Regions from separate parts of the Priestia sp. YIM B13551 genome, predicted to be linked through region 2. Evidence: riboswitches for the same ligand, from Rfam matches in the RefSeq annotation. Region 2 holds a riboswitch; the other holds the start of a gene.
The links. A riboswitch is a leader RNA that binds a small molecule or an ion and turns the genes downstream of it on or off. The one in region 2 is predicted to bind FMN.
Positions count from the first base shown of each region.

Region 1: another riboswitch for FMN. It lies ahead of ACFX4N_RS16305 (ECF transporter S component); the one in region 2 lies ahead of ribE (riboflavin synthase).

Region 1 covers NZ_JBHZOX010000002.1:1,304,573-1,311,131, forward strand. The annotation lists gene ACFX4N_RS16285 (CPBP family intramembrane glutamic endopeptidase) at 1-62, opposite strand, end outside; gene ACFX4N_RS16290 (RecQ family ATP-dependent DNA helicase) at 62-1,579, opposite strand; gene ACFX4N_RS16295 (YpbB family protein) at 1,603-2,652, opposite strand; gene ACFX4N_RS16300 (ferredoxin) at 2,910-3,158, shown strand; gene ACFX4N_RS16305 (ECF transporter S component) at 3,237-3,812, opposite strand; FMN riboswitch at 3,967-4,109, opposite strand; gene serA (phosphoglycerate dehydrogenase) at 4,408-5,982, shown strand; gene ACFX4N_RS16315 (peptidoglycan DD-metalloendopeptidase family protein) at 6,014-6,559, opposite strand, start outside.
Region 2 covers NZ_JBHZOX010000001.1:1,622,551-1,629,109, reverse strand. The annotation lists gene ACFX4N_RS08290 (YkvI family membrane protein) at 1-265, shown strand, start outside; FMN riboswitch at 373-523, shown strand; gene ribE (riboflavin synthase) at 802-1,461, shown strand; gene ACFX4N_RS08280 (bifunctional 3,4-dihydroxy-2-butanone-4-phosphate synthase/GTP cyclohydrolase II) at 1,478-2,671, shown strand; gene ribH (6,7-dimethyl-8-ribityllumazine synthase) at 2,763-3,233, shown strand; gene ACFX4N_RS08270 (hypothetical protein) at 3,670-4,542, shown strand; gene glcT (glucose PTS transporter transcription antiterminator GlcT) at 4,674-5,522, shown strand; gene ptsG (glucose-specific PTS transporter subunit IIBC) at 5,794-6,559, shown strand, end outside.

The DNA.
Region 1 (6,559 bases), on a different contig from region 2:
AAATTTTTAACTAGCTCTGCATCTGTCATGGATGAAATAAGCTCTTGCTGTGATTTTGCCATTATATCTCTCCTTGACGAAGCAAACGAGCTAATTCTAATTCCCAGCCTTGAAATGTCCATTGCTCCTGCTCACCATTTGTTTTTTTATAGTTTTCTAAATCCAAGCCGCAGCAATCGCAACAATTCTCAAGCTCTGATTTTCCCGTTTCATCGAAATAGCCAAGCAGCACGTGACGACGGCATTCTTTTGTCTCAATAAACCCCTTCATCGCACGATACTTGTCATGTTTGTTTCGAAGACGTTTATTTACAGCTGTAACAATCGTTTCATGCAGCGATTCAGGAATTTTCCAGGGTTCAACATGTTCATTTTTCACTACATTTTCTCTGTACAAATAATAACGAATAAATCGCCAATGTGTTTCTTGAACACCCACTGTATAAAGAAAGTGAGACTCTACTTGTTTTAAAGGAATGGCCTGATCATGGTTTCGTAAATACGACAAGCAGTATAAGATGGTATCTGAAGAAGGAAGCTCAATTTCAAGTAAAGAATGAGCAAAATCATCGTCTCCTTCAGCATAAAGCAAGATCGCAATACTGTTTCGCTGATCGCGTCCACTTCTTCCAATTTCCTGTACATATGCTTCTAGCTGCGTAGGTGTATGAAAATGAATAACAAAGCGAACATTCGATTTGTTAACCCCCATTCCAAATGCACTTGTGCAGCAAATGATATCAAGCTGATTTTCTAAAAATTGCTGTTGAACAAGCATTCTTTCATTCGGTTCCATTCCCCCATGGTAATACTGCACTCGCTGTATCCCATTTTCCTTTAGAAGCTGTGTTAATGCTTCTGTCCAAGATCGGCTGGAACAATAGATAATTCCCGGACCTTGCAGTTCACTAACGTACATCAGTAACTTCTCTTTTTTTTCTTCAATACTTGCAACAAAATCAACTTTCATCGCAATATTACTTCGATTCATGGAATAGATGTGCTCGTTGACAGCAGGAAGCGATAAGTAGCGCTTAATATCTTCCACTACTTCCCTAGTCGCAGTTCCCGTTAATGCCAGACATAGCGGACTGCCAAGTTCCTTCCATATATCTCCTAGCTGTAGATAATCTAAACGAAAATCATGTCCCCACTGAGAAATACAGTGCGCCTCGTCCACAACGAAAAGGCCTACCTCTGCCTGCTTTAATGCTTCTACTACAACAGCATTTTGCAAAATTTCAGGAGATGCATAAATAAAACGATAAAAAGCTAAATTTTTTAGCGCTCGTTGTTTTTCTTCTTGTTGTAGGAAACTATTTAAGGCAATAACTCGCTTTTCTCCGCTTGCCTTTAGTTGTTGAACTTGATCTTCCATCAGTGAAATTAAAGGAGATACAATCAGCACCGGTCGGTTCAACAAATAAGCTGGGAGCTGATAGCACAATGATTTTCCTGTTCCTGTAGGAAGAACCGCTAACACATTATGACCCGTTAAAATATCTTGAATAATCTCTTTTTGTCCTAGTCGAAATTGGCTATAGCCAAATTGTTTCTGTAGAAGTTGTTCTATCTTCACATCAAACACCACTTTTTTTAGTATCAGGTAAAATGTTTTGCTAATACGAGACGAATCTGAAAATAGGTAACGTCGTCTTTTACTTCTTCCTTTATCACCTTTAATTTATTTGTACGCAAACCTTCAAAGGCTGAGACAATTTCTTCCTGCTGCTTAGGCGATACGTATGCATCGATTGAAAAAGATGGAACAAACAGAGCTAATTCTGCAATATGATCTTCAATTGTACTTTCTTTTAAACGCCTTATATAAGCAATTTCTTCAAGCGTCTTGCCTTTTTGAAGCCAGCTATACGTTTTTAACGTCGAGCTTGTCAAAGGCAATTCTAAATATAGATCACGTAAAAAAGAAGAAAGTACATGAAAGCTTTCATTATTTTTACTCACTTTTTCAATGATATGGTGAATAACCCCTAAAAGTTGAATATGAACATAATGCTCATCGAGTTCATATTGATATGCTAACTGATTTTTTGTAAAGCCTACTCTTTGGTATCCAGTCAGTTGCAAAACAAAAAGAGACGCGTCCCGTTCCGTACAACCTTTCAAGCACGTTCGGAGCTCTTCGAATAGCTCGGCCGCTAACTCTTGACGCGTTTGCTTTTGAGACATAATATACGTTTTGACCCATTGAATAACCTCAGGATTTTTGGAAATGGGTAAAAACCCTTTTTGAAAATACTGTAGGTTTGATAAGGTCTGAATGAACAAAGTGATTCTTGCTAAAAATAATTGAGTACTGCTTGCGAATTTCCATCCGTCTAAAGCTGGATGAAAGGGTCGAGCCGTCAGTTCATCTTCAAGGCGTGCTTGTCCCTTATCTGTCATCACATACTTTTGATTTTCAGTTTCTTCAATATACTGCTGTTCTTTTAAATATGCAACGCAGGTTTCAAAAGACCGTTTATCTAAGTAAACAAATGACTGAAAAAGAAACGAAATTCCAAAAATTTTTCCGTCTTGAATCGTTTGAGCTGACTTTTTACCTGTTAATAAATGATAAATACCATAGGCGGTTCGCTCACCTTTTAACTGTTTTATACAAAATAAAATGCTAACTTGAATATAATTCAAAGGTGTCAACTTCCTTTCTCATTCATTGTACCAAAAGTGACCAATAGCATGTGAGATAAAGGCTTTTTAGCTCTCCCCTTTATGTATCAAAACGTTTGGGTAAGTGAAGAAACCTTGATTTGATAAGCATTCTCAGTGACTTTTCTATTGAAAAGTTTTATAAATCATTTTACAATGAATAAGGAGAAATTTCACTCTTGATTCGCGAAGAGATTATATAATGAGAAATTTTCGAACACTTTACAGGAGGTCTTGTTATGCCAAAATATACAATTGTTGATAAAGATACTTGCATCGCATGCGGCGCTTGCGGAGCAGCAGCACCAGACATTTATGATTATGATGATGAAGGTATTGCATTCGTAACATTAGATGATAACCAAGGTGTAGTAGAAATTCCAGAAGATCTAGAAGATGATATGATGGATGCAATGGAAGGCTGCCCTACGGATTCAATTCGCGTAGCGGATGAAAAATTCGAAGGCGATGCTAATAAATTCGAATAAGTATTGAGCAAACCTGTAGTGTACATGCTGCAGGTTTTTTTATATATAAAAATCGCTCTCCCCGGGAGAGCGATTGAATTAAACAGCAATGCGACGCGTGATCCATTGCTTCATTTTTGAAAACAATAAGACAAAGATAACCCCTGTTGCTGCTCCTTTTATTAAGTTAAACGGCAAAATACCTGCAACGATATATTGACGTGCTTGTTCACTAGACATTTCTGGCGATTGTAAGAAGATTGTATACGCTGGTAAGAAGACATAATAATTTAAGACAGCCATGAGTACCGTCATTACCACCGTACCCGTAACCAAACCTATCGTTACGCCTTTAGCCGTTTTAAATCGGTTGAACATGTATGATACAGGAAGAACGAACAGTAAACCAGCCACAAAGTTCGCCACTTGACCAACTGGAACCCCTGTAGCACTTCCTTGAATTAAATAATTCAATAAATTTTTTATTCCTTCTACTATAACAGCAGCCATCGGTCCAAATACAAGTGCTGCTACGAGTGCAGGAATTTCGCTAAAATCAATTGTTAAAAACGGAGGTAATCCAGGAATTGGAAAATTAATCATCATTAAAATATAAGCAATACTACTTAACATTCCTAGTACAACCAGCTTTTGAGTTTTCTTACTTTGTTGCATCTTGCCTCTCTCCTTCTTTGTGATCCACTCTTCAAAGAAGAAAGGTTCAACTTTATATCCCCACGCAAAAACCTCCCAACAAATGATTCGTTGAGAGGAGACATGGCAGGCATATTTAATAAACGTTCATCACATTAGGTTTTGAACGCTGAACCTCCACCTTCTCCCATCCAGACTGTACTGTCGGCTTTGGAGTTTCACCAAATCTGCTCGTATGTATTACATATAAGCTCGCGGGCTCAAAACAATTTGTTTTTTACCGCCGGTCGGGAATTTCACCCTGCCCCGAAGATAGACCAATATTTAATTATGAATTTATTATATGTTATCTCGAATTAAAAGTAAATAAAGAAGTTTTTTAATTCCTATTAAATTGATGACTTTTATAAACTTCATTACTGTTTTTATATGTAAAATAAGTAAATAAGTGCATAACCAACAGCATTATGACATATTTATAGTTCCAATTTACGTTTATAATTGTGTATTTGATAACTAATCGTAAAGTTTGAAAAATATAATTGACAGAATTTTTTTAACATGGTAAATTATCAAATATTTGATGATAGTAAAATCCAAGGGAGATGTTCACGTCATGTATAATGTGTTAGTAGCTGATTCAATTAGCAATGAAGGTCTTGCTCCACTACTTGAAGCTCCTCATGTGAATCTTACGCGAAAAAAAGTTGAAGAAGTTGAGAATGATTTGCATACGTACGATGCGCTTTTAGTACGGAGTGCTACGACGGTTACAGAGGATTTGCTGGCAAAAATGCCGAATTTAAAAATTGTTGCTCGCGCTGGAGTAGGGGTCGATAATATTGATATTGAAGCCTCAACCAAACGAGGGGTTGTCGTTATTAACGCGCCGAACGGAAATACCATTTCAACGGCGGAACATACATTTGCTATGATGGCTAGCTTGTTTCGTCATATCCCCCAAGGAAATGCTTCAGTTAAAGCGCGCGAATGGAACCGCTCAGCATTTGTTGGAACAGAGCTTAACCGCAAACACCTGGGCATTATCGGATTTGGACGAATTGGCTCAGAACTTGCCAAACGCGCAAAAGCCTTCAATATGAGCGTTCACGTTTACGATCCTTTTTTAACCTCTTCCCGAGCTGAAAAGCTAGGAGTAGAACTATTATCCCTGGATGAATTACTAGCAGCAGCGGATGTAATTACCGTGCACACTCCGCTTACGAAAGAAACAAAGGGATTGCTCAATCATGACACATTAGCCAAAACAAAGAAGGGTGTGTTTTTATTAAACTGCGCGCGCGGCGGAATCATTGATGAAAAAGCCTTAGTTCATTATTTAGAAATTGGCCATGTTCAAGGTGCAGCTATTGACGTATTTGAAGTTGAGCCGCCGATTGATAACCCTTTGTTACATTTTGATCAAGTTATTACAACTCCCCATTTAGGAGCTTCTACAAAAGAAGCCCAGCTTAACGTTGCTGAGGACGTGGCACATGACGTTCTGCGTTTTCTAGAAGGTAATCCTGTAAGCTCATCCATTAATTTGCCAACGCTTTCTAAAGAAGTTTTTGAAAAAATTCAGCCGTTTACGAGCCTTACTAAACAAATGGGAGCCATTTTATCTCAATGCATGCGAGAACCTGTTCAGCATATCTCTATCTCCTACGGAGGTACAGTGACGGATTTGGAAACCACTTATATTACACGGAGCTTGTTATCAGGCTTTTTAACTCATCGGATCGACTCACCTGTTAACGAAGTCAATGCTTCTATGATTGCCAAAGAACGAGGAATTACATTTGGTGAAAAAACATCGGAAGATACGCAAGGATATTCCAATATGATTGACGTTACCGTAACAGGGGAACAGCGTACATTTACCATTACGGGCACCTATATAGCAGGCTATGGACCTCGAATTATTAATATTGATTCGTTTGATATTGATTTTTATCCGGAAGGACATCTTCTTTATATCCGTCACAGTGATCAGCCCGGAGTTATTGGAAATGTAGGGAAAGTACTTGGAGATTTACGTATTAACATTGCTACCATGCAAGTGGGCCGTAAGCAAAAAGGCGGAGAAGCCATTATGATGCTTACGTTTGATAAACTTTTAGATGATTCTGTCATTTCCTCGTTAAAACAAACAAGCGAAATTGTGACCATACAGCGTATTGAATTGTGACATTAAAAAAAGAGCCTTAGCGGCTCTTTTTTTATGGACTTATCTTTAACACTTGTCCTGCATTTAACATCGTATTTTCTAAATGATTCCACTTTCTTAGCTGATCAATATCTACTTCATATTTGACTGCGAGCTCAGATAATGTATCTCCTTGATGGATAAGAATACAGTTATCAGAAGTCTGATGTAACTGCTGAAAAACCGTGGCAGCTAAATCGCTTTTTACGTATGCCGATAGTTTTTGCTTGTCCAATTTGGCAAGTGGGTTTACTGCATTGGTTTTATCCGGATTCCAACTTCCTTGATGAACTTCAAAATGCAAATGTGCACCTGAAGATCGCCCTGTATTGCCAACTCGTCCAATGTTTTGACCTGCGGCTACACGATTTCCTTCTGCAACAAAACGTTCCTCTAGATGAGCATAGACCGTTTCGTATCCATTTGTTTGTTTGATAAAAACAACCTGTCCGTATGTATTTGAATAGTAAGAGCGACTCACCACTCCTTTTGCAACAGCATACACCTGTGTACCAACAGGTGCTGCTATATCAATTCCAAAGTGTTTGGCGTGACGAGA
Region 2 (6,559 bases):
AGCGTGGGTGAATGTTTTATTTACGGTAGTTGTGTTAGGCGAGATTTTTACTACATTGATTGGAAATGTATTTGGAATCGCTAAGCAGCTTCAGTCATTTCTTCCCCTGAATGACAAACAAGCTTTTGCGTTTATTATCTTGGCCTGCTTTATTATTGGGCAATTCGGATATGCCCAGCTTCTTGAGTTTTTGTATCCGATATTTGGCTATATTGGACTAGCTTTTGTATGGATGCTATGTATTAAAAAAGAAAAAATAAGCTAAAAGCTGGATTTTAAAGAATAGATGTGAAAAAACGAAGTTAAATGATGTGACAAGTCGATTTTACTTTGCTATAATGTAAAACAAATAAGACTATAGCAGTCGAATATATTATCCTTCGGGGTCGGGTGTAAGTCCCAACCGGCGGTGATAAAGCGTATGCTTTTAAGCCCGTGACCCGTTTTCATACGATGTATGTTAGCGGTGGATCTAGTTAAAATCTAGAGCCGACAGTAAAAGTCTGGATGGGAGAAGGATCAGGAAGCACAGTTGTTTTTTTGTGTTGAATTAATAAGGGACACGTTTGCCTTTTTTAAAGCTACCCTTGTTTTTGTACACAAAATATAACTGTTTATTTCGTATACAATTAGCGGAATTTTGCATAGATAAAACTGATTCAGCTCAGCCGACCCCTTGGACATTTGTTCAAGGGGCTTTTTTATTTTCAGTGGTTGGGGGAAAGATAAATATGAAAAAAAAGCAGCTGCTATTTCAAAACGGTATAAGAAGTTGGAATAGCGCCAAAGCAGGTGAAGAAAATGTTCACAGGTATCATTGAAGAAATTGGAAAAATAAAACGTATTCAAAAGGCCACAGAAGCAATTGTTCTTACGATTGATGCGAAGACCGTGTTAGAAGATGTGAACTTAGGGGACAGTATTTCAGTTAACGGCGTTTGTTTAACCGTAACGACTTACTCTCAAAATGAATTTACGGTCGATGTCATGCCGGAGACGATTAAAGCAAGTACCCTTCAGCTTCTAACCGTTGGATCACGTGTTAACTTAGAGCGGGCGATGGCTGCAAATGGCCGATTTGGAGGGCATTTCGTTAGCGGACACGTTGATGGAATTGGAACCATTGTAAGCAAAACACGTAAAGGAAATGCCTTTTATTATGAAATTCAAGTCGATCCCGAACTTCGTGAATTTATGATGTTAAAAGGGTCTGTTTCCGTAGACGGAACAAGTCTTACTATTTTTGATGTCAGCAACCAATCATTTACTATTTCTCTTATTCCTCATACGGTGCTTCACACAGTCGTTGGAGACAAACAGCGAGGAGACAAGGTGAATATTGAATGCGATATGTTAGCTAAATATATGCATCAGATGATGACAAATAAGTCAACCCCTGGCGCCTCGAATCGTTCAGGTAACATGAAGGATTTATTGCAGCAGCATGGTTTTACAAATTAACAGTGAGGTGAAAGAGATGTTTCATAAAGTAGAAGAAGCCATTGAAGAGTTAAAAAAGGGAAAAGTGGTTATTGTATGCGATGATGAAGATCGAGAAAACGAAGGAGATTTTATTGCATTAGCCGAAAAAACGACGCCTGAGGTTATTAACTTTATGGCTACTCATGGAAGAGGATTAATTTGTACACCTGTTAATGAAGAAATTGCGCATAAATTGAATCTTCACCCGATGGTAGCGAACAATACGGATGTACATGGAACAGCATTTACAGTAAGTATTGATCATATTTCAAGTACAACAGGTATCAGTGCATACGAACGCTCTGCTACGGTTATGGCTCTTGTAAATGAAGCGACGGTAGCAAGTGATTTTCAACGCCCAGGACATATTTTCCCATTGATTGCAAAAGACGGGGGCGTTCTGCAGCGTGCAGGTCATACAGAGGCTGCTGTTGATTTAGCAGTATTAGCAGGAGGAAAGCCTGCGGGTGTTATTTGTGAAATTATGAATGAAGATGGAACAATGGCACGTGTACCGGATTTAACAAAAATTGCAGAGCAATTTGATTTAAAAATGATTACAATAAAAGATTTGATTGCCTACCGCCGCAAACATGACCAGCTTATTAGCCGTGAAGTAGAAGTGAGCTTACCTACGGCATTTGGTGAGTTTAAAGCTGTAGGATATACAAATAAACTTGATAATAAAGAACATGTGGCTCTTATCAAAGGTGATATTGATCATAATAGCCCCGTTCTCGTTCGCGTTCACTCTGAGTGTTTGACTGGAGATGTGTTTGGTTCTGAACGCTGCGACTGCGGTCCTCAGCTTCACGCAGCTCTTACGCAAATTGAAGAAGAAGGACGCGGCATTCTGCTGTATATGCGTCAAGAGGGCAGAGGTATTGGCTTACTAAATAAGCTAAGAGCATATAAGCTGCAGGAAGAAGGATACGATACCGTAGAAGCGAATGAAAAACTCGGGTTTGCTGCAGATTTACGAGAGTATGGAATCGGTGCTCAAATCTTAAAAGACCTTGGAGTCAAACAAATGAAGCTTTTAACGAATAACCCTCGTAAAATTACTGGGCTAAAAGGCTACGACCTTGAAGTGATCGAGCGAGTGCCTCTTCAAATGCCGGCAGTGGATGCCAATAAAAAATACTTAGATACAAAAGCTAAAAAATTAGGTCATTTATTACATTTATAATTTTACACTTTTTTTCGTTATAACAAATGAAGCTAATTCATGAAAAGAAATGTAAATAACTATATATTAATACTAGCAGGAGGAACAAAAGATGAATCATTTATATGAAGGAAATTTAGTAGGCACAGGATTAAAAATCGGAATCGTGGTAGGGCGTTTTAATGAATTTATTACAGGCCGTTTACTTAGTGGAGCAGAAGATGCGCTCAAACGTCACGGCGTAGCTGATGAAGACGTAGACGTGGCTTGGGTGCCGGGCGCTTATGAAATCCCATTAATCGCCAAAAAATTAGCTGAATCTAAAAAATATGATGCAGTGATTACGCTAGGAACCGTTATTCGAGGAGCTACTCCACACTTTGATTTTGTATGTAATGAAGTAGCAAAAGGCGTTGCATCTCAAAGCTTACAAACAGGCGTGCCAATTATCTTTGGTGTATTAACAACTGAAACAATTGAGCAAGCAATTGAACGTGCAGGAACAAAAGCAGGAAATAAAGGATGGGAAGCTGCAGCATCAGCTATCGAAATGGCTAACCTTTCAAAAATGATTGAAGGATAATAGATACCATTCCAGTTTTTATAAGCTGAAGAGTTAAAAGAGGCTGAAACAAAAGTATGTTAGTTGAAAGAAGATCCGAACGATGAATCGTTCGGATTTTTTTCATTGGCATGGTGAACGTAGGTTTCAGGTATGTAGTGGCTTCTAACTAAAGGGTAAGGCAAAGACTTCTGCGGGAAAAGCGGAAGAAGTGTGACCCCGCAGAAGCGGAAGCGACGAGGAGGCTCAGCGGCCGCCCGCGGAAAGCGAAGTCTTGCACGGAAATCAACTGCAGCGTAGAAAGCGATCCAAACTATCTCATGTATCCCGTTTGTTCGCCTTTAGATTGGATTGATGTAGTTATGTCTCAAGCTCTTTTGAATAGAAGCTAGCTATGTATAATTTGGCTAAAACGTCTTACTCTAAGTAATAATTAGGTCGTAAAAGGGAGACGTCTATGCCTCATTATACTGCTTTTTTTGCATTGATTATTATCAGCACAGCCGTTTTGCTTACAGTATTCATACGTAAAAAAGATAAAAAGCTAGTCGTTTTGCTTTTTTTTATCATTGGAATGGCTTATGTACTAGAGTATGTTGTATTTGTGTTGTTTGAAAGTTACGATTACGATCCTGATTTTATGACCAATGAATATTTTGATAATTTGTTTGGTTCCTTAACTTCTCAAGCGTTTGCTTTTCCAATCATGGCTATGGTGGTAGCTGCTTATCAATTAAAATTCCGCTATATTTTATTCATTTCAGCTATATTTATGGGGATTGAAGAATTATTTTTACACTGGGATATTTATACACATCACTGGTGGAAAACAATTTATACAGGCGTTTTAATGACCATAGGCTTTAGCATTTCAAAGATTTGGTATGTATGGCTAACAGAACGGTATATGACATTTGTGCATTACGCTACATTTTTTCTCGGGATGCTCGCCATTACTTCTACTATTATGTTTATGCTGTTAGCATATTTTCATAATAATTGGTTTTATACGGGATGGTTTGCGTCGGCTACTCATGATTCCGTAAATGCCACAATGATTTACGTTTGTATTGTTACGATTCTCCTCGTTTGGAGTGTAGTCAAAGAATTTTTTGTTGGAGCTGGAATGATTATAGCGGGGCTGCGTATAGTAGATATTTTGCTGATTCACTATGGGGTTTTGCTGGTATCTATTACCACTTCACTTGTTCTTTTTACGCTTTTACAAGCGGGTGCATTCATTCTGAGCGTTATGCTTCAAAACTTTATTATGAAAAATTGTTATGGGACGAGCAAAAAAGACGTTGCGTTTCCAGCGAAGAACTACTAAGATAATACGTAACTCAAATAGTTTAGTTCAATAATATTTGAAACAAAGAAAAATGAATTGACGGTTATGCGTATTATTTGTAAGATAGGAAAGCAAATAATAGAAAGCCGAAACAGGGGAGTGAAGGATTCGTGAAAGAGTCCTTTTTTGTAGAAAAGGTACTTAATAATAATGTATTAATTGCTAAACACCTTACCTATGATGAAGTTGTGCTAATTGGGAAAGGAATAGGGTTCAATAAGAAAAAAGGCGATGAAATCGATGCAAAAGCCGTGGAGAAAATGTTTTTGTTAAAGAGTGAAGAAGAGCAAGAACAGTACAAGCAGCTTTTAGCTCAGGTAGATGAAGACGTGATTGAAATGATGAATGATATTGTAACGCACATTCAAAAGCGTGTTAACATTCCTTTGAATGAGCATATACACATTTCATTGACGGATCATATCGCGTTTGCGATAAAACGTTTTCAGCAGGGAATGGGGCTTAAAAATCCATTTTTACTTGAAACAAAAGCTTTATATCCAGAGGAATATACGATCGCATCTGAAGTGGTAGAAATTATTAGTCGCAAAATAGGCGTGCAGCTTCCAGTAGGAGAGATTGGTTTTATTGCGCTTCATATCCACAGTGCGCTGACTGAAAAAAACCTGCTGGAAGTGAATCAAGACTCGCAGCTTATTCAAACGATTATTAATGTGATTGAAGAATCGCTTCATCTGCAGGTAGACAAAGAATCTGTGCACTATATGAGATTGATTCGTCATTTGCATTTTGCTATTGATCGAGTAAAAACAGGAGAAAAAATAGAAGAGCCAAAAAAAATTGCTTTGCTATTGAAAGAAGAATATCCCCTGTGTTACAATGTGTCTTGGAAAGTGATAAAAGTAATGCAGCAAGCGTTACATTTACCTGTATATGAAGCAGAAGCAGTTTACTTAACGATGCATCTGCAGCGACTTATAACAAAAACGGATTTATAAAATCATTTCAATACGTGTTACTGATACGATCAGGCATGAGTGAGAAATGAAGCGATGTATAATTGGATGAGTGTATCCATTTATCGTTTCTTTTTCCTCATGCCTTTTTTTGTTATAAGAAAGCGCAATCATTTAAAGCTTAGGCTTCAGGACACCAGGAGATGTAATGAGTTTTCTAGTTAAAGAAAGCGTTTTATGAAAGCGCGTTAATGATTCACGTATCAAATAAATAGCTTGTTGCACACTAAATATATAAAAGGAGGTAAGCGCCATGTTTAAAAAACTTTTTGGAGTATTACAAAAAGTCGGAAAAGCGCTTATGTTGCCGGTTGCGATTTTACCGGCAGCAGGGATTTTACTTGGAGTAGGGACAGCGCTTCAAAACCCTACATTGTTGGATGCAGTACCGGCACTTGGTGCAGACTGGGTTCAATTGGTTTCAAATGTTTTGTCGCAAGCGGGTCAAATTGTATTTGACAACTTATCGCTATTGTTTGCCGTTGGTGTTGCCGTTGGTTTAGCTGGTGGTGACGGTGTAGCAGGTATTGCTGCAATTGTAGGCTACTTAATTATGAACAAAACGATGAGCACAATCTTAGTTGCTACAGGACAACTAGATCCTGACAAAATGGGTGCCAATCCAGCTTACACTAGCATCTTAGGAATTCCTACGTTAGCTACAGGTGTATTCGGGGGTATCATAGTAGGTATTTTAGCTTCATCCATGTATAATCGTTATTTCAATATTGAATTACCATCTTATTTAGGGTTCTTTGCAGGAAAACGATTTGTACCAATCATTACTGGGGTATTTTCAATTGTTTTAGGTGTTATTATGATTTTCATTTGGCCGCCAATTCAAAGCGGATTAAATGCTTTTTCTACTAACATGATTGATGCAAACCCAACTTTATCAGCTTTTGTATTTGGATTGATTGAACGTTCATTAATTCCATTTGGACTTCATCACATATTCTACTCTCCATTCTGGTTTGAGTTTGGTGATTACGTTAATAAAGCAGGTCAACATATTCACG